One region of the Companilactobacillus sp. y65-5 genome, then DNA from elsewhere that is predicted to be linked to it. Evidence: a T-box and tRNA genes for the amino acid it is inferred to sense, from the RefSeq annotation. Region 1 holds a T-box; the other holds one or more tRNA genes.
The links. A T-box is a leader RNA that pairs with one kind of tRNA and senses whether it is charged. The one in region 1 lies ahead of AC27FM_RS02265 (valine--tRNA ligase), so its partner is inferred to be a tRNA-Val.
Positions count from the first base shown of each region.

Region 1 (10,244 bases):
ATAACCGATATTTGCTTTTACAAACAAGTATTTGAAGTGATCGATACCCACCATCATAAGTGGTAAAAGTATGGTATACAGTCCAATGATGCCGTAATAGTACGAATCATACATCAAACCAAACACTATACCGTATATTAAAATATGACGACGATTATCTATCCTCATTGTTAGTAATACGATCGCCATCAACATGACTTGTGGCAATATCATGAAATCGCCAGTGTTCATATTGTTTAAGAAAGCCCACTTCACTAGACCGTCCAGATAAAATGTCAGCAGCAAAAATATGACTTGTCCAACGATCTTCCGAGTTTTGATTTCCATTATTTTTCACCACTTACCGATGACTTGATAACAGTCACAACTGTAAAGTTTCTTAGCTCAGCTGCTGGAGTTATATATACGGAATTAGTCATACCATAATTGTCTTTTTTAATTCCATAAACTTTACCGATGTACAATCCTCGAGGAGTTCTACCACCTAATCCAGAGGTAATAATTCGTTGACCTTTTTTGATACCTTTAGTTGAGTTGACATTTTCCATAACCAACTTACCGGATGAACTATCATAACGACTAACAACACCAGTAATGGCATTGTTATTGTCATCTAAAATTTCAGAGGCAAACTTATCATTCAGTTCATTATTAGTTGAGATCAATTCAACCTTAGAACTGACTTTATCAACTTCAATAATACGTCCAATCAATCCCTTACCTGACATAACCGGCATGTTCTTCTTCAAACCACTAGAAGAACCACGATTAATCGTCAAATAACTCTGCCAACTACTTGGTGATCGTGACAAAACTGACGCATTAATGGTTGAATAATCTGTTAGTGTGCTATTTAATTTCAATTCTTGTTTTAACTTTTTATTTTCGTCTTGAACAACTTTTAGTTTTACTTGGTTTTGAGCCAAGTCGTCGATTCTGGCCTTCAAATGCTTATTTTCTGTATACGTATTGTATAAGTCAGAAAACTCTGAAGAAGCATTCTTTACAGCATTAGTTGGATACGCAAATACTCCACCAACGATACTGACAACATCATTCCCTACTTGCTGAACGGCAGGAGGAGTCTCTTTGTTGTCTCGAATATTTACAGTTACCGCTAAAAGTCCAAAAGTCACGATAAGAATTACCATTAGAATAATTAACTTTTTGTTTGAAAAAAACTTTTGCATTGCTTCCTCCTACAGTAAACAAAAAAAACGGGTTAAACCCGCTTATTTTTGACGACGCATTACATCGATATTTTTAAGTGATTCTCCAGTACCGATGGCTACACAATCTAGTGGGTCTTGAGCAATGAATACAGGTACTCCAGTTGCTTCAGAAATTACTTCTGGCAAATGATGTAACAATGCTCCACCACCAGTAAGTACAATACCGTGATCAATTACATCGGCTGCGATTTCGGGAGATGTTTCTTCAAGAGTTTCTTTGATAGTTTCAATGATTTCTTGAACATCTTCATGAATAGCCGTGGCAATGTCTTCACCGGTCAATTGAATGGTCTTTGGCAGACCTGTAACTAAGTCTCTACCACGAATTTGCATGGTTTCAAGTTCCTTAGCCTTCTCGATTGAGGCTGAACCAACTTGAATTTTAACATCTTCAGCAGTTCTTTCACCGATTTGTAGGTTAAAGTTAGTCTTAATATAAGCTGAGATAGACTCATCAAACTTATCACCGGCAACTCGAATCGAACGTGATGAAACGATACCACCAAGTGAAATAGTAGCAACATCAGTAGTACCACCACCGATATCTACGACCATGTTACCTGTTGGATCCATAACTGGAAGTCCAGCACCGATAGCTGCAGCAAATGGTTCTTCGATCACATAAGCTTCTCTAGCACCCGCATGCTGAGTAGCTTCAATGACAGCTCTCTTTTCAACTTCAGTAACGCCACTTGGCACACAAACCATAACTGATGGTTTTGAGTTTCCAGCAGCTTTTTCGATGAAGTATTTCATCATTGCAGCTGTTGTATCGTAATCAGCAATAACACCATCTCTCATAGGACGAATGGCTGAAATACTACCTGGTGTACGACCGATCATCTCACGAGCATCGGAACCAACAGCAACGATATCTCCAGTATTATTGTTCTTTGCAACGACTGATGGCTCGTTTAAAACGATGCCTTTACCTTCAGCATAAACAAGAGTATTAGCAGTTCCCAAGTCTATACCTAATTTTTTTGATCCAATACCAAACAATTTATATTCTCTCCTTTAAAGTACACACCACATTTTACGCTACCCAAAATTATATCATACAAAAGGTCAATTTAAAGTAGTCCAATGACATACCTAAATAAATTTTTGTAATTTCATACTTGAATAGGAATTTTTGGCAACAATGAGATGGTCGATCAAGTTTATTCCCATTAGCTGGCAACATTTCAATAACCTTAAAGAAAAATTTTTATCATTTTCGGATGGTTGCCTCCTACCACTCGGATGATTATGTGCAATCACGATCTGAGTGGCGGAAACATAAAGACTTTCACGAATGATATCTCTAGGATGGACAGTTGCAGCGTCTATTGTGCCAATAAAAATTATTTTTTCAGCTATCACATGATAGTTATTATCCAAATAAACAGCTATTAGTTTTTCTTGTGGTGAATTACCGATTTTTTTTATTAAATGTCGACTTAAATCTGACATGTCAACAACTTGATTCAGAAGGGAATCGGCTTCTAATTTTCTCTGTCCTAGCTCAAACGCCGCTAAAATCTTACAAGCTTGAGCTATACCAATTCCTCTATGAGTTAACAATCGTTCCATGTCTAAATTCAAATTCTGTGATTCAAATACTATCTTATCAGCTAATTCAATTACATTTTGTCCTTGAACACCATTGCCTAATATAACTGCAATGAGTTCCTTTGTATCTAGTGATTTAATACCATTTTTTGTGATTCTTTCTCGTAAGTTTACCATCATATAATAAATTACGAAAAATAATGCTCTAACTCTGAAACCAAATAAAAAGATCCTGTAACCAATAAAATCTCCTCATTGTTTAATGAACTGGTTAAATCATCTAAAAATTGGAAATGATCCTCAACATAGGTCACATTATGATATTTTGAAAAATCATAATCAATAGCTTTTGCCGCACGCGGCATATTCAAACTTGTTACATAAACTCTCTTAGTGTTGCTAGTTAAGAAATCTAAAATATCATTTCGATCCTTATCTTTCATTCCAGCATACAAGGTAATTATATCTTTATTAGGCTCATTTGTTATTAAAGATTTAATTAAATTATTAATTGCAGCTAGATTATGTGCTCCATCAAGGATAATCAGTGGTTTTTTTTGGACAATTTGTAATCTTGCAAGAATTTTTTTGCTGTCGATCTTCTGAACTATCTCTTTCAGATCAAAAATATTATGATGCTTTTCTTGGAAACAAATAAATGTTTGAATGGCGATTGCGGCATTCATCGCCGTGGTTTTTTCAATTCCAGTTAATTCAACATCAACATTTTGAAATTTAAAGTTCATTTCTAAATTTTTGATACGAAGATGGCTGATCGTTAAATTATGCCCGTACTCATGAACTGAACTATTCATCTCTTGAGCATGATCCAAAATAACTGTTCTAACCTCATCCTGCAAATACCCCGTAACTAAAGGTGTGTTTGGTTTGATTATTCCAGACTTTTCAATAGCTATATCTTGAATACTAGGTCCGATCAATTGCTCATGATCCATCGCAATAGATGTAATAACAGATACATCTGGATTGATAACATTAGTCTTATCGTGCTCGGCACCAATACCAACTTCAATAATCGCTACGTCCACTCGATCCTTGAAGTACAAGAAGCCAAGACAAGTAACAAATTCAAATTCAGACAGTGTATTCTCACCAATAGTATCGATAATTTTATTAACTAGCTCCAACAAATCCTGGTCACTGATCATTTGATGGTTGATCTGAATCCGTTCGTTAAATACCTTGATGAACGGAGAAGTGAACATCCCTACCTTTTGTCCACTCGCTTCCAATAAGTTGGACAAATAATTACAAACGCTACCCTTACCATTGGTGCCCGTCACGTGTATCGTAGAATAGTCGTTTTGCGGATCACCTAACTTAGTGAGTGCCGATTTAATTCGATCTAATTTATTTGTTCGATGAAATTTAGGCAGTGCATGAATATAATCCACTGCTTCTTGATAATTACTTAGCATGCTATTCCTTCCAATCAATCAAAAAAGGGAAGACAAATAAATGTCTTTCCCCCCTTTATTCAACTATTTATTAGCTTTTAATTGGTCAATACGTTGTTGAATTTTTGCTTGTTTAGCTTGATAATCAGCTAACTTTTCTTTTTGTTCTGCAACAACCTTTTCTGGTGCCTTTGCTACGAAATTCTGGTTAGATAACTTCTTATCTAAACGAGTGATTTCTTTGTCCATTTTAGCAGCTTCTTCTTCTTGACGAGCGATTTCTTCATCAAGATCGATCAATTCTGCCAAAGGAATATAAACTTCAGTTCCGTTAGTAACTGCCGTCATAGCTAATGCTGGTGCTTCTAGATCAGTTTCAACTTTCAATTCTTTTGGATGCAAGAATCTATCAACGTATTCTTTGTTATTCAAAACAATTTGTTTAATTTCATCATTTTGAGGTTTGATCAATATATCAACTGCTTTTGACAGCGGTGCATTAGCTTCAAGACGAATCTTTCTAACTGATTTGATCAAGTCGATCAAAATATCCATATCATTCATGGCCTTTTCGTTCCTGAATTCGTCATGATTTTCAGGATATGCAGCTAATGAAATTGATTTGCCGTTATGAGGCATTGATAGCCAGATCTTTTCAGTAACGAATGGCATAATTGGGTGCATCAATCTGAGGATCTTGTCCAAAACATAAGTTAGGATCATTCTCTTTTGATCTTTAGCATCCCCATCTTCACCAGTAAGTGTCGCCTTACTCATTTCGATGTACCAGTCACAAAAATCATTCCAGATGAAGTTGTATAAGTTACGACCGACTTCACCAAATTCAAATTTGGCCATCAAACGATTTACTTCATTGACAGTACTGTTCAACTTGGCAAGGATCCACTTGTCTGATAGGTCGTAGTGAGTTACTTCAGACAAATCGTCCATAGCTGGAGTATTATCATCAAGATTCATGATAACGAAACGACTGGCATTCCAGATCTTGTTGATGAAGTTCCAAGCGGAATCCATCTTGTCATAACTAAAACGTGTATCTTGACCAGGTGTTGATCCATTCATCAAGAACCAGCGAAGAGCGTCAGCACCGTATTTGTTAATAACATCCATTGGATCGATACCATTACCCAATGACTTACTCATTTTACGACCTTGTTCATCACGAATCAATCCATGAATAACAACGTGTTCGAATGGACGGTCTTTGGTGAATTCCAGACTTTGGAAAATCATTCTTGATACCCAGAAGAAGATGATGTCATAGCCAGTTACCAACGTATCAGTTGGGAAATAACGTTTGAAGTCAGCTGCATTTTCATCTGGCCAACCCATTGTTGAAAATGGCCAAAGAGCACTGGAGAACCAGGTGTCAAGAACATCATTATCTTGAGTCCAGTTTTCGATATCCTTTGGTGCATCTTCGCCAACATACATCTCGCCAGTGTCATTATTGTACCAAGCAGGAATTTGATGTCCCCACCATAGTTGTCGAGAAATTACCCAATCATGAACATTGTCCATCCATTGCTTGAATGTTTCCTCGAAACGCTCTGGAACGAAGTTTACTTTGTTGTCACCCTCTTGGTTCTTCAAAGCTAATTCAGCCAGTGGCTTCATCTTAACGAACCATTGTGTAGACAATCTAGGTTCTACTTGTGCATCTGAACGTTCTGAATGACCAACACTGTGGACGATTGGTTCAACATTTAGCATGTAGTCGCCATCTTCAAGGTCCTTCACGATAGCCTTACGAGCATCGAAACGATCCATGCCATTATACTTACCAGCATTTTCGTTCATAGTACCGTCAGCGTTCATCGTATTGATTCGTTGTAGATCATGACGATTACCAACTAAGAAGTCGTTAGGGTCATGGGCTGGTGTGATCTTAACCATACCAGTACCAAAGTCCTTATCAACGTAGTGGTCAGTGATGATTGGAACCTTACGATCAACCAATGGAACGATTACTTCTTTACCAATTAAGTTAGTATATCTCTCATCGCTAGGATTAACCGCAATAGCGATATCACCAAACATCGTTTCAGGACGTGTTGTAGCAATTTCGATATAACCAGAGCCATCGGCATATGGATATTTAACGTGATAGAAAGCACCTTTATCGTCCTTATGGATAACTTCAATATCCGACAAGGCTGTTTGTAGTTCAGGATCCCAGTTGATGATGTACTCGCCACGATAGATCAAGCCTTGGTTGTATAGATTAACAAAAACCTTACGAACGGCTTTTGACAAACCTTCATCCAAGGTAAATCTTTCGCGTGAATAATCCAATGAAAGTCCTAATTTACCCCATTGTGATTTGATGATCGAAGCAAACTCGTCCTTCCACTTCCAAACTTCTTCAACAAACTTCTCACGGCCAAGGTCATGTCTTGAAATCCCTTGTTTACGAAGCTTGGCTTCAACTTTGGCTTGTGTAGCAATACCAGCATGGTCCATTCCTGGTAAGTACAAAGTATCGTAACCTTGCATACGCTTGTAACGAATCAATGTGTCTTGAATTGTAGTATCCCATGCATGACCCAAGTGCAACTTACCAGTAACATTGGGTGGTGGGATAACGATTGAATAAGGTTTTGCTTTTTTATCACCAGAAGGTTTGAAGACATCTTCATCAAGCCATGCTTGATAACGACCTTCTTCGACTTCTTTAGGATTATATTTTGTATCCATGTCGATTTCTCTCATAAACTTTCCTCCAAATAAAAAAGCACCCATCCTAATAATAGGACGAATGCTCGCGGTACCACCTAAATTGAAAGTCTAATGATAGACTTTCCACTCAACAGATAACGGTGGCCCGATCAAATTTTTTGATAGCTCACAGACAACAATTAAATTTTTTGACTATGCAATTCTCAGCAAACATGCACTCTCTAAAGTCAGCTAATTTAAAACTCCTGCTCAAAGCTGTTGGTATGATAATAAAACATATTTCACAAAACGTCAATTATAATTTTATAACAGACTGCTGATATCTTCCTGGTCTTGTTCCATAAAACGGTCACCATGTTCAATAGTTGTGATTTTAACTCCAGCCAATGAACGTTCGATCAAACCATCGATATCAAGCGAACTTTCAAACTTTCTAGTCTTCTCGATATTAGGTCTTGTTTTAGGACTTGGTGGAGCGAAGACTGTACAACAGTCCTCAAATGGTTGAATCGACAAATTGAATGTATCGATTTTTTCAGCCAAACTGATTATTTCCGTCTTATCCATAGTTGCGACTGGACGCAAAATCGGCGTAGTTGTAACGTCATTGATAGCAGCCATACTCTCCAAAGTTTGTGAAGCCACTTGACCAACAGCTTCACCATTGAAGATTGCTAAACCATGTTCTTTTTCACGCAATAGATCCGTCAATCTCAACATAAAACGACGTTGAATCGTCATCAAGTATCCTTCTGGAACTGATGCTTTGATCGTTTCTTGAATTTCAGCAAATGGTACTTCGATAAACTTGATGTTGCCACCGAATACTGTCAATTTGCTGGTTAATTCCTTAGCTTTGTTTAAAGCTTGTTCGGAGGTATATGGTGGGCTGAAGAAATGAACCATTTCAATATCAACTCCACGCTTCATAGCTAAATAACCTGCTACTGGTGAATCAATTCCGCCAGAAAGCATCAACATAGCTTTTCCAGCTGTACCAACTGGCAAGCCACCAGATCCCTTGATAGTCAAGTATGATAGATAGATCGCATCTTGACGCACTTCAACTGAGATCTTGATGTCAGGGCGCTTCATCTCAACATCTATCTCTGGAAACTCATCACAGATGGCATCTCCAAGTTGCAAGTTGATTTGGTTAGTATCTAATTCGTAACTATGATCAGCCCGCTTAGTTCCAACCTTGAAGCTCATCCCCGGCTTATATGCTTCGTGCATCATTTCGACGGCCTTAGCTTTTACATCCTCAAAATCCTTTGAAACTTTAACGCTCAATGAGAAAGTTTGAATTCCAAAAACGTTTTTTAGTTTTTCCATGATAGGTTGTGCATCTTCACCATTAAGCTGAATATGCAAACGGTCACGATGTGGTTTCATAATTAAATCCGGGTAGTCTTTAAGAACCTTAGCAACATTACCATGCAGACGGTCTATGAAGCTCTTACGATTCTTACCCTTAGTTGATAGTTCTCCGTAGCGAACCATTATCTCAGTGTATTCCATTAAATTCTCCTATTTCTAATTCAAGATTTGGAAATGCTCATGAATTTCATCCAAATTTTTAATAAATTCTTTCATTTCGGCTTCCGTGTTATTTTCGTCTAAACTTACACGAACTGCACTTGTAGCGACTTTTTCTGGTGTGCTCATAGCCTTTAGAGTGCCTGATTCCACACCTTTTTTGGACGAACAAGCACTGGTCGTAGAAATAAAGATATCACGATCTTCGAAAGTATGAACTACTGTTTCACCACGAACTCCATCAATAGTGAAGCAAATAATATGTGGTGCAAAATCATCAGTCGTCTTTGAGAAGATATGTGTGTTAGGTAAACTTTGTAGATGTTCGATCAATTCTGTCTTTAGCTCAGACATCTTCTTAGCCTTCTGTGCTTCATCTTCCTTTAATAGACGCAAAGCTCTAGCCATAGCAGCGATAGCAGGTGTGTTTTCTGTACCACTTCTAAGATTCTTCTCTTGACCACCACCAGCCATAAGTGGTTCTAACTGCTTGCCAGCTTTCATATAAATAAAACCAATACCGCGTGGTGCATGGAACTTATGTCCAGAAAATGTATAAAAATCCACACGTGGATCAATGAACTTATCTTCAATATCCTTACCAATAGCTTGTGTACCGTCAACATGATAACTAATATTGGGATAATCATCCAAAACACGAGCTATCTCATGAATTGGTTGAATCGAGCCGATTTCATTATTAACAGCCATCGTCGAGACCAAAATAGTATCATCTCTGATAGCATTCTTCAAATCCTGTGCACTAACATGACCTGTTTTATTAACTGGTAAGTAAGTTACATCGTAGCCTAATTCTTCAAGCTGACGCATGGAATTCATCACTGAAGGATGTTCGATCGAGGTTGTAATGATATGTTTGCCGAATTCACGTTTCTTAAAGGCGGTTCCTTTGATGATCCAATTATTACCCTCAGTTCCACCACTCGTGAAGACTACTTCATAAGGTTTGAATCCCATCAATTCAGCAATTTGTTTACGTGACGTCTCAAGTAATTCATATGCCTTCAAACCTAATTTATGCAAACTAGAAGGATTACCAAAGTAATTCAAGCTAGCTGCATTGTATGTTTTGAGGACTGACTCCTCAATTTTTGTTGTTGCACTATTATCAAAATAAATCATATTTTTCCCACCAAAATAAAAAGGCCTCAAAGGCCTCATTTTTTTTACTATCTTATAAGATAACGCAAATCATAAAATTATGCATTAATTGTTTCTTTTATTCTCTCAACGGAACCAGCTTCGACACGTTCCAAAGCCTCTGAAATCGTCTCTACTGACTTACTGTAATCATAATCATCATCAAACAAAGCTCGGGCTTTGATCAACTGATCGGCGAACTCCGCATCTTTGTTGGCATATCTATTAGCGTATTGAAGTAATTTTTCAGCTAGACGCACATTCATCTTCAAGTCCGTTGTTTTTTGGACGAGATTTTCCAAGTCCTCTTGCGTGACGATAACTTGCTTACTGATATCTTCCATGTTGATTCGTTCAGCATCCAACTCGTTATATAATTTAGTTATCTCATCATAAACCATATAAAAATAATCCAAATAATCATCTGGTAAACCATTCAAACGCAATTGTTCAACAATTTTCTTTTGGATCTCTAAACGATTAGCATACTTATCAACACTCTCACGAGCGATTTTTTCACTAGAAATCATCTCGTTAAAGTTATCATTGATCGATTTCTCGCTCAATTCGATATCATCTAGTTGCTTAACAATTGACTTGAAATCAGTCTCAGTTTGCGAAAAGATTGCATTCTTATCAG
Region 1 is NZ_BAAJOA010000001.1:437,763-448,006, forward strand. It holds gene mreD (rod shape-determining protein MreD) at 1-327, opposite strand, end outside; gene mreC (rod shape-determining protein MreC) at 327-1,190, opposite strand; gene AC27FM_RS02250 (rod shape-determining protein) at 1,233-2,234, opposite strand; gene radC (RadC family protein) at 2,328-2,966, opposite strand; gene AC27FM_RS02260 (bifunctional folylpolyglutamate synthase/dihydrofolate synthase) at 2,975-4,225, opposite strand; gene AC27FM_RS02265 (valine--tRNA ligase) at 4,289-6,937, opposite strand; T-box leader at 6,973-7,166, opposite strand; gene thiI (tRNA uracil 4-sulfurtransferase ThiI) at 7,208-8,425, opposite strand; gene AC27FM_RS02275 (cysteine desulfurase family protein) at 8,441-9,586, opposite strand; gene AC27FM_RS02280 (septation ring formation regulator EzrA) at 9,664-10,244, opposite strand, start outside.

Region 2 (10,244 bases), on a different contig from region 1:
GCCAGAGCATGATAGAAACTATTCTATTATTGGGATAATTTTTATTATTGTTCTAGTGATGTTGGTTTTTGCCATTCGTTATTCAAGACTGGAGTCGATTCCGCATGCCTGGGATTTGAGCATCGGAGTAGTATCGATGATTGGGTTATTAGTCTTACTGATGTATCAATTACAGATTCATCGCAATCTATTCCCGCTGAGTCTTGCTTCGATCAATCGCGGAGTAGTGATGAACTTCGTGCTACTATATACCATTTTTGATAGTAGTTTGAGATTTGGCTTCAGTACATTATTGACTATTTATTTGATATATTTAGCAGGTTTTGAATTCGGACCATTTTTGCTGAAGAAGTATCTATACTTGCGCTATCCATTATTGATTTTAGGACTATTAATGTCATTTTTTAATTGGACGTATTTTGTTGGTATTTTACTGTGTGCGATATTTGTCGGTTCTGACAATTCGATCCTCAATAATTCACTGTACAATGCTCCAAAAATCGAATCCGAACGAGCATTTTTAATAAAATATCAATTGTCCGCGATTGGAAATATTTCGCAACAGTTGTTTTATATGATGATTGTCTACGTGTTAGGGTATATTTACCGAGTTGATGTATTGAACTTCTTTAATGTCAATGGAACTGTCGATTCAAAGCTGTTATTGATCGTCAGAATTGCAGTCACAACTGGAGTATTGATCTCCGCCTGTGCCACATACTGGACTACTAAAACAAAAAAAGTTGAAAGCAAATAATTTTGCCTTCAACTTTTTTTAAGCAGATTTCATGTCATTATTCAAAGTCATCTCGCCATCCATTATTTGATAGACATTATCTGCGAAGTCTATCAATCTCAAATCATGTGTGACTACGATAACGGCAGTATCTTGTTCACGCGCTAGTGATTGCAGTATCTTACCGACTTCAACGACACGTTCACTATCTAAGGCGGCTGTCGGTTCATCAGCTAGAACGATGTCAGGCTTAGTATATAGTGCTCTGGCGATAGCCACGCGTTGATTCTGACCTCCTGATAATTCAGCAGGATATTTGTTTTGCAGTTCTTCTATATCCAACTTTTTCATCAGCGCCTTTAATGATAAGTTAGTAAGATTATGGTTCTTTTTGACTTTTCTGACTAACTGGAATTGTTCGTTGACGGTTAAGTATGGAATCAGATTATAGGCTTGGAGCACGAAACCAATTTTGTTCAAGCGCATAGCGTCACGCTGTTTGTTAGACATTGATTTGACGGCGGTACCTTCAAGCACAACATTGCCAGTTGACGGCGTTTGTAGACCGCCAGCGATGGTCAAGAAGGTACTTTTGCCAGATCCAGAAGGACCGATGACTAGATTTACTTCACCTTTTTTGGCTGTAAAATTGATATTTTTCAGAACATGAACACGGCTTGAGCCAGTTCCAAAGTATTTGTTGATGTTATTCAATTCTAATGTTGTCATTATTATCCTCCGATTACACTTACTGGGTCGACGTTTAAGATTATTTTGATAGGAATCAATGATCCTAGGAGGCCGGTCAAGACTAAGCCCATTCCGACACCTGACAAGATAGGTATATTAAAGCTCATTGGGACTGCGGCGGGCATTGCCAGTGCCGTTATAGAAGTCAATGCAGCACCGATGACTAATCCACTAATAACCAGGGTTACTGATTGAGTTATAGTTGCACCGACTAGTGTTTTAGCAGGAATACCTTGGGCTCTAAGTACTGCGTAGTTCTGGATTTTTTGAATCGTTAAGATATATAAGAACACCGCTATAACGATGAGTGAGATTACCATCAAAAAGGCGATCATAAAGGTAAAGGTTGAATTCTGTGCTGAATATCCCGGCAATTTGGAGACAAAAGTCGATTTGGAATAAGTCTTTAATTGCTTGTCAGTAGTTTTGAAATTGGTATTTTTGGAGACGATGGCGCTACCGACAAATTGCTGGTCGATATTCTTGAGTGTGTTCCAAACAGAAATGTCACCATATATTACAGGTGCGATATTAAGTTTGGCATTTTTAGTGAAACCAACGATAGTGTATTTTTTATCAGATGAGTTGAATTTGATTTTGTCACCCAACTTGTAGCCGTCCGTCTGAAATTTATCGTCAACGACGACTTGATTGCTATTATTGACTTTGTGACCTGATGAAAGGGTGATGTTTTTAGCGATGAATTGATTATCATGGAGTCCCAAAAATTGTGCGGATTCCTTAGTTTTACCAGCTTTTTTTGCTACAACCGAAGCCTGCCCGATATATGCTTCTTTAGAGCTAAGTTTAGTATTCTTCGTCTCATCTTTAGTGATCAATGATTGGGACATACTGATATTAGAGTCCTTATCCAAAATGACACTCTTGATATTCCATGAATCGATCGCATCAGTATTTTGTTGTGCTAATCCCATTGCTAGGCTAGTTAAGATGAAGATCAGATAACAGATCAAAACTATCATTCCGATGATCAAGCCGTATCTGACTTTTTCTTTTTTAATTTCTTTCAGTGATAAAAACATTTATTCGTCCTTCTTTGCTAATGTACGCAAGACATTAGAGAGTTTGTTTAAAATCATTTCTTTCGCACTGGGATCGATCATTATTTGTTTGATTGCATCGTGAATAATGACCTGCGTCGCCCATAAATATTCATTTCCATTTATCAAATGATTATCAAAAGTAGAAATAAAAAAACTTTCGTTGTAGAGCATGTGCATTTTGACAAGTCCAAAGTAGCGACTGTCCGTGCTCTCATCAACAAAATCTTTTGTTTGTTGGACATAAGTATCTGGATCGTATTTCTCAGTATCGCTAGTCTTGATATTTTGGTGTATTTCACGTAAGGCCTGATGGTATAAAAACTCGTATGAGTCTTTCAGATCATCAAAATACTTATAGAAAGCACCGCGTGCGATTCCTGATTCTGCGACGATTCGTGAGACTTGTGCATCTGCCAAAGTATGATTGGTGAATTCATTCAATAGTGCATCTAATATACGAGATTGTTTATCTTTATTTAAGTTTTTAAATCGTTTAGTAACCATATTCTCTCCTCGTGACACCGTGTCACTTTTTGTATATTGCAATTATGCGTGTGCGTCGAAACTTTGTCAATGGATTTCACTTAACTTCCGATAAGTGAAAAATTATTTCATATATTATTGGCATAAAAATTAAAATATCCAAAATAATTAACTAAATTAAATCCTTGATTTTTTAGGTGCTTTTTGGATATATTAAGAAGGTTGATTAGATAAAAAATAATTTATCGCTCATAAGTTCGTACTACATATAGTGTTGTAGTACTTCACATACATACAAGATGTTGATTTTAGTTTCTGAGACCCATATAATAGAATCATTATTCAAAAAGGTTGTGTGTGATATGTACGAAGTAAAAAGCCAAAATACACTGGATACTTTGAAGAGTATTCCAGTTCTAAAGAGATGTGGGGATAAGACAGAGTTTTATCCATACAAAGTAGATTTTGTTCTAAATAAATTGATTGATGATCAAAATACAATCAAAAAAATTGAAGATGACTTGGTATATAAATATCAAGATTCATTTGTCATCGAAACTTCTCAATTGCATGATGAAATTGTCAGCTTATTAAAGAAGTATCACTTGGTCAGTCAGGCTGATGAATACCAAGAATATTACGATGCTGAACAACAAAATTTTCAAAATGCTACCAACGTTGAAGCCAATATCAATAAATTATTTGGTAACAATGAGAGAATCGTCCATGAGAATGCTAACAAAGATAGCAATATTTTTAACACACAACGTGACTTAGAGGCAGGGGTTGCCAGCCGTGCCTTAGGTCTAAAAATGTTACCTGAGCTAGTAGCGAAGGCACATTTACGTGGTGACTTGCATTGGCATGATTTGGATTACTCACCAGTGACTCCAGAAACCAACTGTTGTTTGATCGACTTCGATGAAATGTTCGCTAATGGTTTCAAGATCGGTAACGCTTGGGTTTCATCCCCAAAATCTATTCAAACTGCTACTGCTCAGATGTCACAGATCATCGCTAATGTTGCTTCATTGCAATACGGTGGCTGTTCAGCTAATAGAATCGATCAATTACTAGCTCCATATGCAAAACTCAATTATGAGAAGCACATGAAAGATGCTCAAATTTGGGTTGCCGAAGAAAAACGTGAAGCTTTTGCAAAAGCTAAGACTAAAAAAGACATTTATGATGCAATGCAGGCCTTGGAATACGAAATAAATACACTTTATTCCTCACAAGGTCAGACACCATTTACAACTATCAACTTCGGTCTTGGTACTAACTGGATCGAACGTGAGATTCAAAAGTCTATCCTAGAAATCAGAATCAAAGGTCTAGGTAAGGAACACCGGACGGCAATTTTCCCTAAATTAACTTTTACTGTTAAGCGTGGACTTAACTTGAATCCAGAAGATCCTAACTACGATATCAAAGAATTAGCTTTGGAATGCTCAACAAAACGGATGTATCCTGACTTGTTGATGTATGACAAGATCAAAGAAATAACCGGTAGTTTCAAGACACCGATGGGTTGTCGCTCATTCTTACAAGGTTGGAAGGATGAAAATGGCAAGGAAGTTAATTCCGGTCGGATGAACCTAGGTGTTGTAACAGTCAACTTACCTAGAATCGCCTTGGAATCACACGGTGATGAGAATTTATTCTGGGAAATATTCGAAGAAAAAATGAAGCTTTGCAAGTTAGCACTAGAGTATCGTGTTGAACGTACTAAAGAAGCTAAACCAGAGAATGCACCATTGTTATACATGTATGGTGCCTTCGGCAAACGTCTAAAAGCAGGTGAAAGCGTTGATGAATTGTTCAAGAATCAACGTGCTACAGTCTCACTAGGTTACATTGGTCTGTATGAAGTATGTACCGAGTTCTTCGGTAATCAATGGGAAGATAACCAAGAAGCACATGACTTTGCAGAAAATATTGTTAAAGCATTGCGCGACAAATGTGCTGACTGGGCTAAGGCAAGTGGCTATCATTATAGCTTGTATTCCACTCCAGCTGAATCACTAACTGATACATTCTGTCGTGATGATATCGAAAAATTCGGTAGAATCACTGATATTACTGACAAAGAATACTATACGAACAGTTTTCACTATGATGTAAGAAAGCATCCATCTCCATTCGATAAACTCACATTCGAAGAGATCTTTCCACACTATGCTTCTGGTGGTTTCATCCACTATTGCGAATACCCTAATTTGAAACAAAATCCTAAGGCACTAGAAGCCGTTTGGGATTGGGCATACGATCATGTCGGCTATCTGGGAACTAATACTTCGATCGACCAATGTTTCAAGTGTGGTTTCAAAGGTGAGTTCAATTCAACTGCACGTGGTTTTGTTTGTCCACAATGTGGTAATAGTGACCCACAATATTGTGATGTTGTTAAGCGTACTTGTGGTTACTTAGGTAATCCACAACAACGTCCGATGATTCATGGTCGTCACGTTGAAATCGCATCACGTAAGAAAAATATGACACCGGAGATGATACAAAATGCCGCAAGGTACGAAAGGGCCAAACAATCCGACTCCCAAAGAATGGCTGGCCAAGGATCTTAGTCAGCAGTACATTGCTGATTACAAACCATTTAATTTCGTTGATGGTGAGGGCGTTCGTTGTAGCCTATATGTCAGTGGTTGTCCATTTCACTGTCCGGGATGTTATAACGTTGCCGCCCAGAATTTTCGCTACGGTAAGCCGTATACGCAGGAGTTAGAAGATCAGATCATAACGGACATGAGTAAGGATTACGTCCAAGGTCTGACGCTCTTGGGAGGAGAACCATTTATCAACACCCAAGTATGTCTGAAACTATGCAAACGAGTTCGAGCTGAGTTTGGGGACACAAAAGATATTTGGTCCTGGTCAGGATACACGTGGGATGAACTACTGAAGGATTCGGATGACAAGCTAGAATTATTGTCTTTGCTCGATATTTTAGTCGATGGTCGTTTTTTGCAGGACAAGATGGATTTGACTTTACAATTCCGTGGAAGTTCTAACCAACGAATTATTGATGTCAAAAAATCATTAGAAACTGACCGAGTTGTTATCTGGGATAAATTAGTTAAATAAAATCGCTCTACCTTAGTCAGGTAGGGCTTTTTCTATACCAAAAGTATATTGCTAGTATGTGAAGTTGGCATAACAATGCAAGAATGTATTAACTATCTGACTTAAATGTTATCTTAAAGTTAAAGGAGGAGTACAAAAATGAATTCAGATAAATTAAAACTGTATAGTACTTTATTCATTGGTTTAGTGGCTTTAATCTTAGAATTTTTATTCGGTAAGCCCCTTTATGCTCAAGTCATCATCAGTGTCTTAGGACTAATATTGGCTTTTATCATGTTCGTTGATATGGTCAAAGTCCTCAAGACGGGAAACTTTGGGGTCGATTTATTAGCTATCACCGCAATTGTTGCGACGATCGTCCTCGGGCAGTATTGGGCTGGCTGGATAGTATTATTGATGCTGACAGGTGGAGATACACTTGAAGAGTACGCATCTAATAAGGCTAAGAGTGAACTTAAAACACTGTTAGATAACACACCGTCACAGGCACACTTGTTAGTAGATGGTGATGTGAAGGACGTGGATATCGACGATGTCAAAATTGATGATGTTTTATTGATTCGTCCAAAAGAACAAGTGCCAGTTGATGGTATCGTCATCGAAGGAACCTCAGAAGTCGATGAATCATCACTGACAGGTGAGTCGGTACCTGTAAGTGTAGCAGCTGATTCACACGTCATGTCAGGTTCGATCAATGGTGAGACATCTTTCAAGATGAAGGCCGATAAGATCGCTGCAGATAGTGAGTATCAAGCAATCGTCAAACTAGTTAAAGAGTCAGCTTCTAATCCAGCTCACTTTGTTCGTTTAGCCGACCGCTACGCCGTACCATTCACGATCATTGCATATGTTATCGCGGGTGTAGCTTGGTATTTGTCAAAAGATCCAGTAAGAATTGCTCAAGTACTGGTAGTGGCTTCACCATGTCCCTTGATATTAGCAGCCCCTATCGCCTTTGTATCAGGGATGAGTCGTACTAGTAGAAATGGTATTATCGTTAAATCAGGAACAGCATTAGAAAAAATTTCGTCCGCCAAGTCGATCGCCTTCGACAAAACGGGAACGATCACGCGTGGAAAACTCGTCGTGGATGAATTTAAACTACAAAGTAGTTTCGACCAAGATACTGTGTTGAGATATGCGGCTTCGATCGAACAAAACTCTAGCCATGTTATGGCGCAGGCCATTATTGACTATGCTACTGATCGTGGATTGAAATTGATAAACGTTAATGATGCAAAGGAGATCACTGCTCAAGGAATCTTAGGTACGATCGACGGTCATATAGTCAAAGTCGGTCAAGCAGAGTTTGTGGCTGATGACATTCATGATGAAGTCAGAGGTTCAGGAGTATATGTCTCGATTGACGATGAATATGCAGGTGTATACAGCCTGATGGATCAAATCAGACCAGAGTCTAAGTCAACGATTCAACGTCTGAAAGAGTTTGGCATCCATAACGTCTTGATGATCACTGGAGACAAAAAAGAAGCAGCCGATTTGGTTGCTTCAGAAGTTGGGATAACTCAGACATTTCCCAATAGTCTGCCCGAAGATAAGGTCAAAATCGTCAAGGGATTAGATAAGAGCTATCATCCTACGATCATGGTCGGAGACGGAGTTAATGATGCGCCCGCCTTGGCTCTGGCCGATGCCGGTATTGCTATGGGTTATAAGGGAGCTAATGCTGCCAGTGAATCTGCCGATGCCGTAATTCTAAAGGATGATCTTGGCAAGGTCGGTGATGTCGTTAAGATTTCACGTGACACGCTCAAAGTTGCTCGTGAGGCGGTTTTGATCGGTATCTTTATTTGTATCATCTTGATGGTGATTGCCGGATTCGGTTTGATACCAACGATCATCGGCGCCATGTTGCAAGAAGTCGTCGATACTGTAACCATCCTCTACGCCTTACGTGCTAGAAGTGACAAACTATAACCAACCGTAGGTATCAAGATCCATATCACGTTTGTAGATTTTAGATACGTATGGATTTCCTTCAACAATAAAACGCATTTTTTTAGAAGTCCAAGGCTCCTTATTCGGCACTCCGATTCGTGGTGTTGCGAGAATATTTTTAGGAGTTTGGACTTTTTTGTCGGAAAAAATAAAATTATCTGAATTTAATAATGTACCTGATAATTGCTTATCTCTGATCCCAAAGGAACGAATCCACTTGGCAGGTCCATTAGAGACGTTGAAGCCGCTTTGGTGACGGTTTTCTTCCATCAACGGCATACCTTCGATTGGTTGTAGACCTCGAATTAAGATTCCGTTAGGAGTGCCAGCTTTTTGCACACTGATATCCATATCCAACCAACTGTGGATCGAATAGATATAAATTGTACCTCCAGCTTGATATAGTGGATCATTTGCCTGTGTATGGCGACCATTGTAGCTGTGAGCCGCCATATCGTCAGGTCCAAGATAAGCTTCAGTTTCGACGATGATGCCTGAAAAGAGCCCTTGTTCGGATTTATAGGTAAAAGTATGTCCCAACATATCTTGGGCAATGTCGATTGTTTCGTTATCTTCAAAGTAATTTTGTATGTTCAAAAGTGCGCCTCCAGCTATTTTTTTGCAAAAACTTAAAAAAAGACTTGTAACGTCCATATATCTAATATATAATAATTTTTGTGCTTGAGAAAGGGATACGTAAGCGTACGGTTTCTTGACGAGTCATGACCCGTTGGTCAAGTGGTTAAGACACCGCCCTTTCACGGCGGTAACATGGGTTCAAATCCCGTACGGGTCACTATTTGGAGGATTAGCTCAGCTGGGAGAGCATCTGCCTTACAAGCAGGAGGTCACAGGTTCGATCCCTGTATCCTCCATCGAATAGTAATTTTAAGAGTTAGGATGATTCCTAACTCTTTTTTTGTGCATTCAAGTAGATGCGTAAAGTAGAAACTTCAAACTGACACGTTAACAATGACAGGGCTTTCAAAAAGGGTTATGATTATATTAATTTTAAGTGTAATGGGAGCGTGATACAAATGTTGAAACATCATTGTTCGTCAAATTGTGCGCCAAAAGTCTCTGAAGAAGATAAAGAAAAATTTGTTGCATTGATAACTGATAAGCCATGGTTGATACCAGCAACTGTAATGTTAGAAATCATACCAGTTTCTATCGTTGCCTATGGATTTTGGAAAAACTGTAATCTAAAGAGAAAGTTACAGATCGAACATCAAAAAACTGTTCGTGCATATATCGAAAAAACTAGTTCTGATACAATAACTCCAGACGAGTTTTGTTATCTCAAACATATTTAAAAAAATGCGTTAGGACATTGTCCTAGCGCATTTTTGCTTCAAATAACTGAATTATTTTTTTAAGATTGTTCTTAGCGTTCATAAACAACTCTGAATCATACGAGGTAACTTCTTCTTCCACGTATTCGCGATCTTCCAAGTAAACGTTATAGCGTATCTCCAGTTGAATCGAATGGAGATTATCCATCGTGCCGTAATGCTTGGTGATATGACCACCAGTGAATGGGAAGTTATCTGAGACGGTATAATCCTTGCGTTTTAACTCATTAGTCAGCCACATCCTGATTCGTTCAGAAGAAGTGCTATCGTAGTTGTTTCCGATAACGAAGTCAGCGGGGGACATCATTTCAAATCCCGGATAGCGTGCAAAGCTGTGTAAGTCGATCAAATAGATATCGTCAAAATCATTGTGTTTATAATCAATTAATCGCTGTAATTCATGATGATACGGATCATAGAACTCTTGCATCCTCTGGTCGATCTGGTCTTTGTTAAGTTCTTCTTGATAAATCTGATTACCAAAGGTGTTTTGTTGATACACAGAATTATAACGATAATCGGCATTATCAACGATGGTATTCTTTCGATTGGGATCAGCAACATAGCGATTGATATTGTTCTGGATAGTGGTGAAGCCTAGGTCAGGGATGAAGTCATATAATTCCCTTAAAAACCAATCAGAATTGGCGAGGATGACATCATCCTTCATGGTTTGACGGACGCTCTGTGGGACATGAGTTCCACTGTGGGGTAGACTAAAAATCACAGGGTACTGATTGGATTCACCATTGAAGCAATCAACGTTGTTAGTTGTTATTTGCATTTAAGACCTCATTT
Region 2 is NZ_BAAJOA010000004.1:695-10,938, forward strand. It holds gene AC27FM_RS07980 (hypothetical protein) at 1-757, shown strand, start outside; gene AC27FM_RS07985 (ABC transporter ATP-binding protein) at 776-1,465, opposite strand; gene AC27FM_RS07990 (ABC transporter permease) at 1,468-2,529, opposite strand; gene AC27FM_RS07995 (TetR/AcrR family transcriptional regulator) at 2,530-3,054, opposite strand; gene nrdD (anaerobic ribonucleoside-triphosphate reductase) at 3,396-5,615, shown strand; gene nrdG (anaerobic ribonucleoside-triphosphate reductase activating protein) at 5,551-6,132, shown strand; gene AC27FM_RS08010 (heavy metal translocating P-type ATPase) at 6,271-8,070, shown strand; gene AC27FM_RS08015 (DNA-3-methyladenine glycosylase) at 8,065-8,688, opposite strand; tRNA gene AC27FM_RS08020 (tRNA-Glu) at 8,816-8,887, shown strand; tRNA gene AC27FM_RS08025 (tRNA-Val) at 8,894-8,966, shown strand; gene AC27FM_RS08030 (hypothetical protein) at 9,129-9,407, shown strand; gene AC27FM_RS08035 (N-formylglutamate amidohydrolase) at 9,430-10,230, opposite strand; gene AC27FM_RS08040 (hypothetical protein) at 10,244-10,244, opposite strand, start outside.
Region 2: it encodes a tRNA-Val, which carries the amino acid that the T-box ahead of AC27FM_RS02265 (valine--tRNA ligase) is inferred to sense. The anticodon was not compared.